2 regions of the Geobacillus sp. GHH01 genome follow, and region 1 is predicted to be linked to the other one. Evidence: a T-box and tRNA genes for the amino acid it is inferred to sense, from the RefSeq annotation. Region 1 holds a T-box; the other holds one or more tRNA genes.

Region 1 (6,427 bases):
AAGTGATTGGCGGCGGCTTGCCAGTCGGAGCGTACGGGGGCAAAGCCGAGATCATGGAGCTTGTCGCGCCGAGCGGCCCGGTGTACCAAGCCGGCACGCTTTCCGGCAACCCGCTCGCCATGACGGCCGGGTACGAGACGCTCCGCCAGCTGACGCCGAAAACGTACGAAGAGCTTGGCCGCAAAGCGGCGCGCCTTGCGGATGGTCTTCATCAGGCGGCGGAGAAGTACGGCATTCCGCATACGATCAACCGCGCTGGATCGATGATCGGCTTTTTCTTCACGAACGAGCCGGTGGTCAACTACGAGACAGCGAAAACGTCCGACTTGAAGCTGTTTGCCGCCTATTATCAGGAAATGGCGAATGAGGGTATTTTCCTGCCGCCGTCGCAATTTGAGGGGCTGTTTTTGTCGACGGCGCACAGTGATGATGATATTGAATATACGATTGCCGCTGCTGAGCGGGTGTTTGCCCGTCTGCGTGGATAAGGAAAGGGGCTGCCGACGGTCGGCAGCCCAATTTTTTATCATACCGCCTCTTTTCCGTTCATACAATGGATAATGTCATAGAAACTATTTGCCGAAGGGACGGAAGGAGGAGGCCCGGTTGGAGCAATCGTATTTGCGTTTTTCATTGGAAGAATCGGTCTGGTTTAAAAGAGGACAGGAAGTCGCCGAGTTTTTATCCATTTCTCTTGATCCGGTCATTTCCGTCGATGAGTACGACCAATATATTACGATCCGCGGCGCGCTTGAGTTGAGCGGCGAATTCCGCCAAGCGGACGAAGGGCAGGCCGAAGCGGATGACGACGTGTTTGAGCTGGCCAGCTATCGGTTCATTCAGCACATTGCGGTGCGCGAAGACGGGATCAGCGAACTGTCGCACCGGTTTCCAATCGATATTACGATTCCAAAAAACCGCATTCGTTCCCTTGAGGATGTATACGTGACGGTTGAATCGTTTGATTATGATTTGGATGAAAACGGAAGATTGCTGATCACTGCCGACATTTCGATCAGTGGGATCAGTGAAGCGCCGCTTGACGATGATTTGCCGGACGATGAGGAGGACGATGAGCCGCTGTTTGCCCCGTTTGAATCAATCGCCCGCAAGGAAGCGGCCGGTGAGGAAGCGTTTGCTTCCGTGGATGATCTCGCCGATGAGGCGGATGAACAGCCGGCTTTTGCCGCCGGCGAAACGACGGTTTCCGTCATGGAGCCGGCCGCCATGCGTCATGAAGAAACGGAGGCTGAGGAAGAAGAGGAGGCCAAAGAGCCGTTTTTGCCGCTTGAGACGGAAACGAAGACGGTCAGCGCACAGACGGAGGAAGACATCGCTTCGCTGCTGCCGCCAACTGAGGCGAAGGTATCGATCGGGGCGGCGAAAAAGGCGGTTGAGGAAGAAGAGGAAGAAGAAACGAAAACAAAAAGCGAAAATGCGCTTTACTTGACGAAACTGTTTGCGAAAAGCGAGGCGGAAGAGTTTACGAAACTGAAAATTTGCATCGTCCAGCAAGGAGATTCATTGGACAAGATTGCCGAACGGTATGATGTGACCGTCTCGCAGCTTTTGCGCGCCAATGATTTGGAAAGCCCAGATGACGTGCACGAGGGGCAGCTTTTGTATATTCCGGCCATGGCGGGAAGCCGTCCTTTCTCATAAAAGGGACGCTTTCCGTTTCTTTTGCCGATAAGGGGGCGTAACGATGGCCGCACAGTCTGACCGATATGATGCTGTGCTCGTCCAGTATGGGCTTCGTCCAGTGCGCATGGAGCAGCGAGGCAAAGCCGTCAAGGTATACACGAACCGCGGCGTTTTCGCTTTAAAGACGCTTGAAAGCGAGCAAGAAGCCGCCGCCGTTTGGCAGTCTCTTCAGCATGGCGGCCCCCGTTGTCTCCCGCTTTACCTGACGCGGCGGCGGTCGCTGTTTGCCACAGAAGGCGGCCGTCTTTATTATTTGCAAGCATGGCATGACGGCGAATCAAAGGTGGAGAAGGATGCCGTGGACGCCTTTTTTCGCGAGCTCGCCCGCCTCCATCGCACCACCGTCCGCACGATCGAGGTGAGTGAGGAAGAGGCGGCGGCGTACCGAAAGAAAAAAAAGGACGAATGGCAACGGGCGCGGACGGTGTGGGAAGAACGGATTGAGCGGTACGAAGCGGCGTGGTACATGTCTCCGTTTCAGCTCCAATGCTGCACGTATTTTCATGAGGTGATGCGCGCGTACTCGTTCGCTGAAGAACGGCTCGATGTGTGGGAAGAGACGCTCAAAGAGACGAAGCAATGGCGCATCGCTTGGGTGCACGGCAAAGCGCGCCTCTCCCACTATATCCCGCCGTATTGGATCAGTTGGGAGCGGGCGCATTGGAATTCGCCGCTCTTTGATGTGATCGCCGCGCTCCGTTTTCACGTACAGACAATGCCGCCGCTTGGGCGCGAGTGGCTTGAAGGAATGGAGGAGTACGAGAAGGAGTTGCCGCTGTCCGACGGGGAGCGGGCGTTTTTATACAGCCATTTGGCGGAGCCGCGTGGGTTTGTCCGCTGTTTGGAGCGGTATGAGGCCGCTTCGCGAAACGAGCGGAACGAACGGGAATATGTGGCCGCGTTGCAGCGTCGTTATTTGGCGTTCAAAAATATGGAGGCGCTCGTTATGCACCTTGTCCAACGCGACGCCGTGCGGCAGCAGGAAGAAGCGGTAGACAACGAACCGCCGGCGGATGAAAGCAGCAATGATTAAATGGGTTTTGAATGCAGCCCAAACAAAACGGCGTCGCACTAAATCCATTCCAGATGGAGCGCCACGGCAATGAAAACGAAGATGGCCAATAAAATGACATCAAACGTCGTTGGCAGAAAAATGGTGCGGATCGCTTGAAAAATGGTGAGCGGGATGATCACTTGGGCGCAGACGGCGCGCACTTGCCTCAGCCACGGCGGCCACGAATACGGGTTGAATCGCCGCATCGACATTCCCTCCTTCTCCGGTTTACTATACAATATGAAACGTGCGATGGTTTGTCACCAAATGCACACGGATGGAATAAATAAATAAAAACTTGGCAAAGATGATGGACAATGGTAGTATAATAATCGAACCATGATGACAAAAGCGAAGACGGGGAGGAGTACAGCGGTCCGCGCCTGCAGAGAGGGGAATCAGAAGCTGCGAGATTTCCTAGGATGACGGCTGCTGGAAGGTCGCCCTTGAGCTGCTTCTTTGAAAGGCGCTGCTGCCGAGTAGAGGAAGCCGGCGTCATGCCGTTATGCCAATGAAGCGCTTAAGCTTCTAGAAGGTTGGTCAACTCAACCTTTTGGCTCGCCAAACGAAGCCGGTTTTTCACCGGTGGTTTGGCCGTGTTGCAGACCTTTCCATCACCAGCCTTCTAGGCTTAAGAAAAAAGGTGGTACCGCGAAAGCAGCTCCTTTCGTCCTTTTTGGATGAAAGGGGCTTTTTTGCTTGCCGGCTGCGCGGCATTGCTCAGTGGGAAGCCGCCGTCGGCCGCATTGTCCATTATGTTGAAGGAGGGAAATGAAACATGGCACAGCACGAAGTGTCGATGCCGCCCAAATACGACCACCGCGCGGTCGAAGCGGGGCGCTACGAATGGTGGCTGAAAGGAAAATTTTTTGAAGCGACCGGTGATCCGAACAAACGACCGTTTACGATCGTCATCCCGCCGCCCAACGTCACCGGCAAATTGCACTTAGGGCATGCGTGGGATACGACGCTGCAAGACATCATTACGCGCATGAAACGGATGCAAGGGTATGACGTCCTGTGGCTTCCGGGAATGGATCACGCCGGCATCGCCACCCAGGCGAAAGTGGAAGAGAAGCTGCGCCAGCAAGGGCTGTCGCGCTACGATTTAGGCCGGGAAAAATTTTTAGAAGAAACGTGGAAGTGGAAGGAAGAATACGCCGGCCATATTCGCAGCCAATGGGCGAAGTTGGGGCTTGGCCTCGATTACACGCGCGAGCGGTTCACACTCGATGAAGGGCTCTCAAAAGCGGTGCGCGAAGTGTTCGTCTCTCTCTACCGGAAAGGGCTTATTTACCGCGGCGAGTACATCATCAACTGGGACCCGGTGACGAAAACCGCGTTGTCGGACATTGAGGTCGTGTATAAAGAGGTCAAAGGCGCGCTCTACCATATGCGCTATCCGCTCGCCGACGGCTCCGGCTTCATCGAAGTGGCCACGACCCGCCCGGAAACGATGCTCGGCGATACGGCCGTTGCCGTCCATCCGGATGATGAGCGGTACAAGCATTTGATCGGCAAAACGGTCAAGCTGCCGATCGTCGGCCGTGAAATTCCGATCATTGCCGATGAGTACGTCGACATGGAGTTCGGCTCTGGGGCGGTCAAAATTACGCCGGCGCACGACCCGAACGACTTTGAAATCGGGAACCGCCACAACTTGCCGCGCATTCTCGTCATGAACGAAGACGGCACGATGAACGAAAACGCCTTGCAATACCAAGGGCTTGACCGGTTTGAATGCCGGAAGCAGATCGTCCGCGATTTGCAAGAACAAGGCGTTCTCTTTAAGATTGAAGAGCATGTTCACTCGGTCGGCCATAGCGAACGAAGCGGCGCAGTTATTGAACCGTATTTGTCGACGCAATGGTTCGTGAAAATGAAGCCGCTCGCCGAAGCCGCCATCAAGCTCCAGCAAACCGACGGCAAAGTGCAGTTCGTGCCGGAACGGTTTGAAAAAACGTATTTGCATTGGCTTGAAAACATCCGCGACTGGTGCATTTCACGCCAGCTTTGGTGGGGGCATCGCATCCCGGCATGGTACCATAAAGAAACGGGTGAAATTTACGTCGACCATGAACCGCCCAAAGACATCGAAAACTGGGAACAAGACCCCGATGTGCTCGACACATGGTTCAGCTCGGCGCTTTGGCCGTTCTCGACCATGGGCTGGCCGGATACAGAATCGCCGGATTACAAGCGCTACTACCCGACCGATGTGCTTGTCACCGGTTATGACATCATTTTCTTCTGGGTGTCGCGCATGATTTTTCAAGGGCTCGAATTCACCGGCAAGCGCCCGTTCAAAGACGTGCTCATCCACGGCCTCGTCCGCGACGCCCAAGGGCGGAAAATGAGCAAGTCGCTCGGCAACGGCGTCGATCCGATGGATGTGATCGACCAGTACGGCGCCGATGCGCTCCGTTACTTCTTGGCGACCGGCAGCTCGCCGGGGCAAGACTTGCGCTTCAGCACAGAAAAAGTCGAAGCGACGTGGAATTTTGCTAACAAAATTTGGAACGCCTCGCGCTTTGCCTTGATGAACATGGGCGGCATGACGTACGAGGAGCTTGATTTGAGCGGCGAAAAAACGGTCGCCGACCATTGGATTTTAACGCGTCTCAACGAAACGATCGAGACGGTGACGAAGCTCGCTGAGAAATACGAATTCGGCGAAGCGGGGCGTACGCTGTACAACTTTATTTGGGACGACTTGTGCGACTGGTACATTGAAATGGCGAAATTGCCGCTTTACGGTGACGACGAAGCGGCGAAAAAGACGACGCGCTCCGTGTTGGCGTATGTGCTCGACAACACGATGCGCCTGCTTCACCCGTTCATGCCGTTCATTACCGAGGAAATTTGGCAAAACTTGCCGCATGAAGGCGAATCGATCACCGTCGCTCCGTGGCCGCAAGTGCGCCCTGAGCTGTCGAACGAAGAAGCCGCGGAAGAAATGCGGCTGTTGGTTGACATCATCCGCGCCGTCCGCAACGTCCGCGCCGAAGTGAACACGCCGCCGAGCAAGCCGATTGCGCTCTATATTAAGGTGAAAGATGAACAAGTGCGGGCGGTGCTCATGAAAAACCGCGCCTATCTTGAGCGGTTCTGCAACCCGAGCGAGCTCTTGATTGATACAAACGTTCCCGCGCCGGACAAAGCGATGACGGCGGTCGTCACCGGCGCCGAGCTCATCATGCCGCTTGAAGGATTGATCAATATTGAGGAAGAAATTAAGCGGCTTGAAAAAGAGCTTGACAAATGGAACAAAGAAGTCGAGCGCGTCGAAAAGAAACTGGCGAATGAAGGCTTTTTGGCGAAAGCGCCGGCTCATGTCGTCGAAGAAGAGCGGCGCAAGCGGCAAGATTACATCGAAAAACGCGAAGCCGTCAAGGCGCGCCTCGCCGAGCTCAAACGGTAGACAAACGATCTGGCGGTTGATTATGATGAAGACGAATCCGCTTTCCTGTGGATTCGTCTTTTTCGATGGATCATGATGGAAGGTTTGTCATATTCTGAGAAGAGGTTTGTTGTCAACATATACTCGCTTTCGCCACGCTTCTCGATGTGTGGCGCATCTGCCGCATGAAGCCGGCAGGGGGCGGCAAGACACCAATGGAAAAAGGAGGACGATGAACATGGTTCGAACGTATGAAGAAGCAGTCGCTT
Region 2 (6,427 bases), 1.7 Mb from region 1:
TATTTGTTTCTCTTGGCCTTGGCCATTTACCGCGTCTTTCAGCGCCGGGTGCGCCAGTTCATCACACCCGAACACCCATTAAAGGGCGCCGGAGGCCGCAAGCTGACCCGACCGACGGGGCAGGCGATTTTCCAGCTGTTTCAATATGTGAACGTCGTCCTCCTGGAGCTGCCGGATGGACGCATCCAACGCTCACTGGATCGCTCCCTCACCCCTGAACAACGAAGGATTCTGCAGGGGTTGGGGCTGGATGAGAGCATTTACGTGTAACGTCATACGGAACGACCAGCGATGGTAAAAAAAGGATAGCCATCGCTCGTCGTGTGGTCAAAAAGTTATTCTGAAAAACTAAATAAAAAATCCTTTGTTTTGACCTTGTTAGGGTGCGAAATGTGAGTAGTAAAGTAAGAGGTATGATTTTCTGGGATTTCCCCCTGCTCGATCAGGTGTTCGTAGAACACCGTCACGGGCATGGTGGGATGTTCTTTTCTTAGGGCTAAAATATGATCCTCATCATCGGGCGACAGACGCCTTGAGTGGCCGCGGTCCGAACGGCGCTTCGGCTTTAAGGCGTCAAAGCCCCCTTTTTTGTATCGGGTGCACCAATCGAGGATCGTCTTGGCTGCGATTCGTTTGTCGCCCTGGTGGGGAACATGGTGCACTCGCTCGCTCACCTCTTTCAGATACGTCTTCGGTTCCACCTGCCCATTCACCAACGGAGCGATTAGCCCGTACCGAAACAGGGCAATGTCGTGTCTCATCGACTCATCCATTCGAATCTCCTCCTTGTCTCACTTGGAATCAGGACCGTTCCGGTCCGTCTGCCCTTATCGTACCGGATCGCTTTTTCTCCGTCGATAGGAAAGGTTTGTGGGAACCTCAACTATTTCCAATTTAGGATATGTATGTAAAATCAGGATCCCATTTGATTCGCAAAAGGGTGTCGGAATCCGTCCTCCCACATGTCTCTGATGACCGAATAGAGACCGTGTTTCTCCAACGTCCGGATCCACCAGGAAGCCCGTTCCTTTTCTTTTTTCACGATAGGGCCTATGATCCTCCACCGCCTCGCAAAAAAGCTGTGAAGGCTTGATAGGTTTCGGCAGAACCGTCGGACATAAAAGATGATGCCGTCCTTTGTCGGGAGAAACGGAGCCCGGTTCGTCCCCTCGGTCAATCCCAACTGCTCTTTCACGACTTGCCATATGGCGGACAACGTATACTGAAAATACGGGAGGAGAAAGGAAGGCAGCACACTCACCGTCTTCAAGCATTCCCGACAGCGATACCGGACAATCCAAATGCGATCATCACCATGTGGGGTCAATGCGTTTCGCTCATAGTAACCGTGGCGGTGCAACGGGCGCTTGGCCCGGCAATGCGGACACTTTTTCAGAAGAGGGAAGTCGTTTTCTTTTCCACGCTCTGCATACGTTTGGACGTCAATGCCAAAGTCATGAAATTGAATCACGTCCTCCTCCCCCTCCTCTGAACCGATGGATTTTCTCTTCCGAAATAATTCACAAAAAATTTAGCACATTCTTTCAGAAAAGGGGAGAGGGCTTTCTGAAGGAATGTGCAAAAAAATGGCTCTTTTGTTCCGAAATAAAGTGATAATTTACAAGGAAAAACGCACCACGCATCAATTTTTAACGATGAGTGAGATAACGAAGTTAGGAAAATTTCAGGAAAAATGAACAAAAGGCTTACAACTAATGACCACATAGACATTTAAAAATTATACTGTATACTATAGTGTCTGTTCATTTACTTAGGTAACTACTTTGCGAGTCAGTCAAGACTTTGTGGAGAACATTTTTTCGGTTCACTACGGACGTTGTCAATCACCGGTTAGTGAACCATTTTCAGGAATTGATATCGTAAGCGCTTTCGGACTCTCATCCCTCATCTTGAGGTGATGATACGATATTCCATTTTTTTACACCCAACCACCATCCCGGAGCGCCGACAACGCTTGATGGATCGGCGTCCCGGATGACTGCTGAAGATACGGGATGTTTTGTCGCATCACATCCGCCCACAACCGTCCTGCCTTCCGTTTGGCCTGTTCGATCCGCTTGGACTTTGTTGAGGCCGAGACGGCCGACTGGGGCTCTTGCTCCTCCCACCGTCCCTTTCTCCACCCGATCCCGTCGATTCGGGCTGCCATCGCCCTCAGAAACGCCCGAAGCCCTTGGTCTTTCCAGCTGCGGCGGGATTTCACCCGATGCGCAAATCGGCTCATCACACTCTCCGCATGGCCCATCGGACGCATGCCGGTCGTCTCCACCCCTTGCTCCGACAGCCACTCCCGGTAGTCCCGGATGCATCCCGGCATCGACTCGATCCGGCGAATCAAGGCGGCCAGCTGTTGTTCTTTGCCTTCGTCCCCCAACGTGCCGACCGCGCTGTTCAGCTCGACCAAAAGTCCTTCTTCGTCTTGTTTCGCCAGCTTCCTCCGCACCTCCCGCCAACGCGGATGGCCGGAGAGGCATTGGCGCAGCTCCCGCGCCACATGAAATCGATCCAACTGAAAGCAGGCTCGCTTTCCAAAATACTCCCAGCAGGCCGTGATCCACGACGCCGCGTCGCCGTTGATGATCAAAAGGTCCCGGCACGGATCATAGGCATATTCCTTCATCAGCCACTCTTCAAACCGTTCCCACACGTCTCCCGCCCCTTCATGGAGGCAGCAGCGCCGGTTCACGAGCTCGAGCTGCGAACCGCTTCGTCTCCATCCCTCATGAACCGCCAGGATTTTCTCTTCTTTCGCCCGTTTCCCTTTCCCCTGGCGGGAAACAGAGTCCTTCCGCCTCCACAAACAGCACTCGGCCGTGCCGTTGGGAAACAGGGTGGTGCAGCGAGACAGGGGCCTCCAGCACCAGTTGGCGAATCGCCTCGTGGCTCATGACCGCATACCCCACGATCGACTCCAGCGTGCGAGCCGCTTTGCGGTAGGAAGAGCACTCTACGGCCAACTCGACCGCCGTTTCCTCGAGGCACGGACTGATCGACTGCGCTCCATCAAAGCCCAGTTCGGCATCTAGCAAGAAGGTATAGGCCCCTGTTTGTCGATCATAGTAGTCGTTCCGACGGAACGCCACTTCTCCAAACAGCGTTTGGATCGTGGTCGGCCGTTTATCTTTCAGCTGATACCGCCGCTTGTCCCGCGCTTCCGCCAGTTGTTGATCAATCTCCTCCAAAAGGGCGGCCAACAAGACAGCGAACACCTTTTGAAGAGTTCTTACTAATTGCTCCTCCAACTCTTTTAATAGGGGCCATTATGTGGTAAGATGTTTCATGGACTCCCTCCCTCCTGTTTTATGGATGTTGGTCATCACCATCATAGCAGGGAGAGAGTCCTTTTTACATGAGATTTGTTTTTGGATTGGTGGCCCCGACGAGCGTGGCGAACAAAAATTCGCTACGCTCGTCGGGGATCCTTCCTGAATTTCACCCACAAATATTTTACTCACTCTTTGTGTTCGCATAGGCGGCGGGGCAATAAAAAAACACCTCGATCTCCATCGAGATCGAGGTGTTTTGTGATGACCTGTGAGGGACTTGAACCCCCGACCCCTTCCCTGTCAAGGAAGTGCTCTCCCACTGAGCTAACAGGTCATATCGCTTTCAAACACATTTTTTATTATATATATGCCTTCCTCGTTTGTCAAACACTTTTTTAAAAAAATTAGTGTTCATCATGAAAAAAGGGAAAGCCCGCGCCTCCCCCTTATCGAAACAACCCGCGCTCAAACGGCTCGAGCAAGAGCGGAATGTACTGGCGGCGGGCGGTTTCGTATTGTTCCATGATCCGGCGGCGGTGTTGTTCCGCGAGGGCGACGGTGTCGATCAAATCTGTTTCAAGCTGCGGGCTCGCGGTCGAGACGACATACCGGTCAAGGCCGAGCAAGGCGGCGAAGTCGAACACTTTAAACCGGTAGCCGAGCATGACGGCCGGGACGCCGGCGGCCAGGGACAACAAATTAGCGTGGAGTTTGAAGTTGACGGTGGCGGCAAGAGGCTGAAGCCGCTCGATGAACTGCCGTTCGTCATATAGTGCGCGGTCGAAGGTGACGCGCTCCGGGCAGTTAATTTTTTTGTACAGCCGCTCGCAGGCGGAGCGGTCGTTCGGCCAGACGATGTACAAGTGAATCCGGTAGCCGGAGGCGATCCACATTTTGGCAGCGCGGGCGAGGGTGTCTTCGACGAGTGTTTCGTGTTGGCCGAATAGGCGATTGTATGTCGTCCCCCAGTTGATGCCGATCGTTTTTTCTTTGTTTGGCGGTTCGGCTGAGGCGGGAGTCTGCAATAACAGCCCTGGATCGCCGATGACGCGGACGTTTGCAGGATAGGCGCCTAACGTTTTTAATACCGCTTCGCTGAGCGGGCCGCGAATGCCGGCAAAGGCGGCCGAGGCGAGGACGGTGCGGAACAGCTCGACGTCGTTGGCGGAAAAGTGGCGGTGAAGCGCTGGCTTAGCGCCTGCACACAAGGCGTCGGTTTCAGCTTCACCGATCCAGTCAATGCCGCTTCCCCATATCCATATTGGTTTTCCAGCTTCGTGCGCCTCTTGCAAAACGGCCATGTAGCCTGGAAGCAAGAGCGAACCGCCGCCGAGCACGACGGCGTCGTACGGGCTCGTATCTTTCCAGTTGACCTTGGGCGTCGATGGGATGATTTGAACGTCCGGGGCGTATTGGCGGGCATAGGAGGCAAAAAGATTCCATAACAGCTCGTCGCCTACGTTTTGAAAGCCGATCCAACCGATATACAACACCTTTTTCATCATGACGATTCCCCTTTCAACAAGGATGCATATACGCCAAGCACTTGGTCGACACACGTTTTGATATGAAACTGCTGTCTCACCCACTCCCGTCCGGCCGTGCCTAGTTGTTCGCGGTATGAGGGGGAGGCAAGCAGCCGTTTTAAGTCTTGGGAAAGAAGATAGCGGCTGCACCCTTGGCGCGAGCCGTGATCGCCAAAGTAACACTCCCATGCTTCGGCATAACCGCTTGGCTCGACAACGCCGAAGTAGCCGTGGTTGCCAGCGGCGAGCACCGGTTTGCCGCATGCCATCGCTTCTAGAGCGACACGGCCGGTGCCGACAACAACGTCAGCGAGTGAGTAATACACAGCCATATCGCTTTGTTCGCCAACGAGATGGAGAAACGACTCGCGGCACGTTTGGTGAATGAGGCGGACAAGGCTCTGCACGTCAGAAAAGCGCGGGCCGTCTCCGACAACGACGGCGTGCAAGGTCGGAAACAGCCGTTTGACATCTTTGCACGCTTTTAAAAACATAAAACAAATGCCAGCTTTCGCCCAGGCGAGGCGGCTGCTATAGACGATGACCAAGGCGTCGTCCGGGATGCCAAGCGTCTGCCGCCCTCCGCGGCCGAGCGGGGCAAACTCGTTCGTGTCAATGCCGTTCGGGATGAGAACCCGTTTGGAAATGAGCGGGACAATATGCCGCTCGACGGGCGGACTGACAGCAATCGCAGCAGAAGCAAGACGGAGCATCTCTTCAAGCTCGGCTGGCGGATAGTACGTGCCATGGGCGGTAAAGACGACCGGGATGCCGCGGCGGCGCGCAGCGGTGGCAGCGAGGATGCCGGATGGCGTCTGGTGGGCATGAACGATCGAGATGTTTTCCTTCTTCATCACCGCCTCAAGCTGCTGAATGAGCTGTTCTTTCCGTTGTTCGTCTATCTCGATCGCTGTTGGAAAATCGATGAAATAAATTGAACAGCCGGCTTCCCTAAAACGATCGGCCAGTGACCCGCCGCGGGCGGCGACGGCCACATGAACGCCGCGGGCGGCCATTTCTTTCGCTAGGCTGAAGGCGTGCGTTTCCGTTCCTCCAAAGTCAAGGCCATCTAGCACCATGAATACGCGCATGATCAGCTCCCTCCTTTCTTATAAAACTGGCGCGAGCGCTGTTGCGGATGGCTGCGGTAGTAGTACAAAATGTCAGGCAAATTTTCCACTTCCAGCTTGGCGTTTAAACATTTGACAATAAACTCATAATCTTCGGCGCCGCGAATCCGCCTTGTCGGCCCGCCGAGTTGGTCAAACACGGCGCCGCGGAACATGATCGTGCCGTGGCAAATGCAATGTTTCCCTTCCACATAGACGCGGCGGATGTCGCGCCCGTAAGCGAGCCAGTTGGCGGGCGTCTTTCGGTCGAAGTGTCCGTCGGGAAAGGCGGCGTAATTCGTGCCGATTAAAGCGATGTGCGGGTGCTCGTTCAAAAATTTCCATTGTTTTTCGAACCGCTCCGGATGGGAAATATCGTCGGCGTCATGGACAGCGATGTACTCACCTTTGCTTAAAAAGTAGCCGACATTGAGCGCCCCGGCAAAACCGACGTTGCGCGGGAGTTTGATATAGACGACCGGGAAGAACGGGGAATGGTCGTTCA

What was found. The T-box of region 1 lies ahead of GHH_RS13370 (valine--tRNA ligase). A T-box ahead of a tRNA ligase gene usually reads a tRNA of that ligase, here a tRNA-Val.
Region 2: it encodes a tRNA-Val, which carries the amino acid that the T-box ahead of GHH_RS13370 (valine--tRNA ligase) is inferred to sense. The anticodon was not compared.

What each region holds. Positions count from the first base shown of each region.
Region 1 covers NC_020210.1:2,702,820-2,709,246, reverse strand. Annotated here, with positions in the region: gene hemL (glutamate-1-semialdehyde 2,1-aminomutase) at 1-488, shown strand, start outside; gene spoVID (stage VI sporulation protein D) at 607-1,662, shown strand; gene ysxE (spore coat protein YsxE) at 1,706-2,737, shown strand; gene GHH_RS13380 (hypothetical protein) at 2,776-2,964, opposite strand; T-box leader at 3,104-3,436, shown strand; gene GHH_RS13370 (valine--tRNA ligase) at 3,537-6,179, shown strand; gene GHH_RS13365 (folylpolyglutamate synthase/dihydrofolate synthase family protein) at 6,397-6,427, shown strand, end outside.
Region 2 covers NC_020210.1:784,880-791,306, reverse strand. Annotated here, with positions in the region: gene GHH_RS04065 (IS1634 family transposase) at 1-270, shown strand, start outside; partial or broken gene GHH_RS04060 (helix-turn-helix domain-containing protein) at 393-773, opposite strand; gene GHH_RS19375 (DUF6431 domain-containing protein) at 914-1,471, opposite strand; partial or broken gene GHH_RS17910 (ISLre2 family transposase) at 1,940-3,263, opposite strand; tRNA gene GHH_RS04040 (tRNA-Val) at 3,550-3,621, opposite strand; gene GHH_RS04035 (polysaccharide pyruvyl transferase family protein) at 3,734-4,789, opposite strand; gene GHH_RS04030 (glycosyltransferase family 4 protein) at 4,789-5,904, opposite strand; gene GHH_RS04025 (glycosyltransferase family 2 protein) at 5,907-6,427, opposite strand, start outside.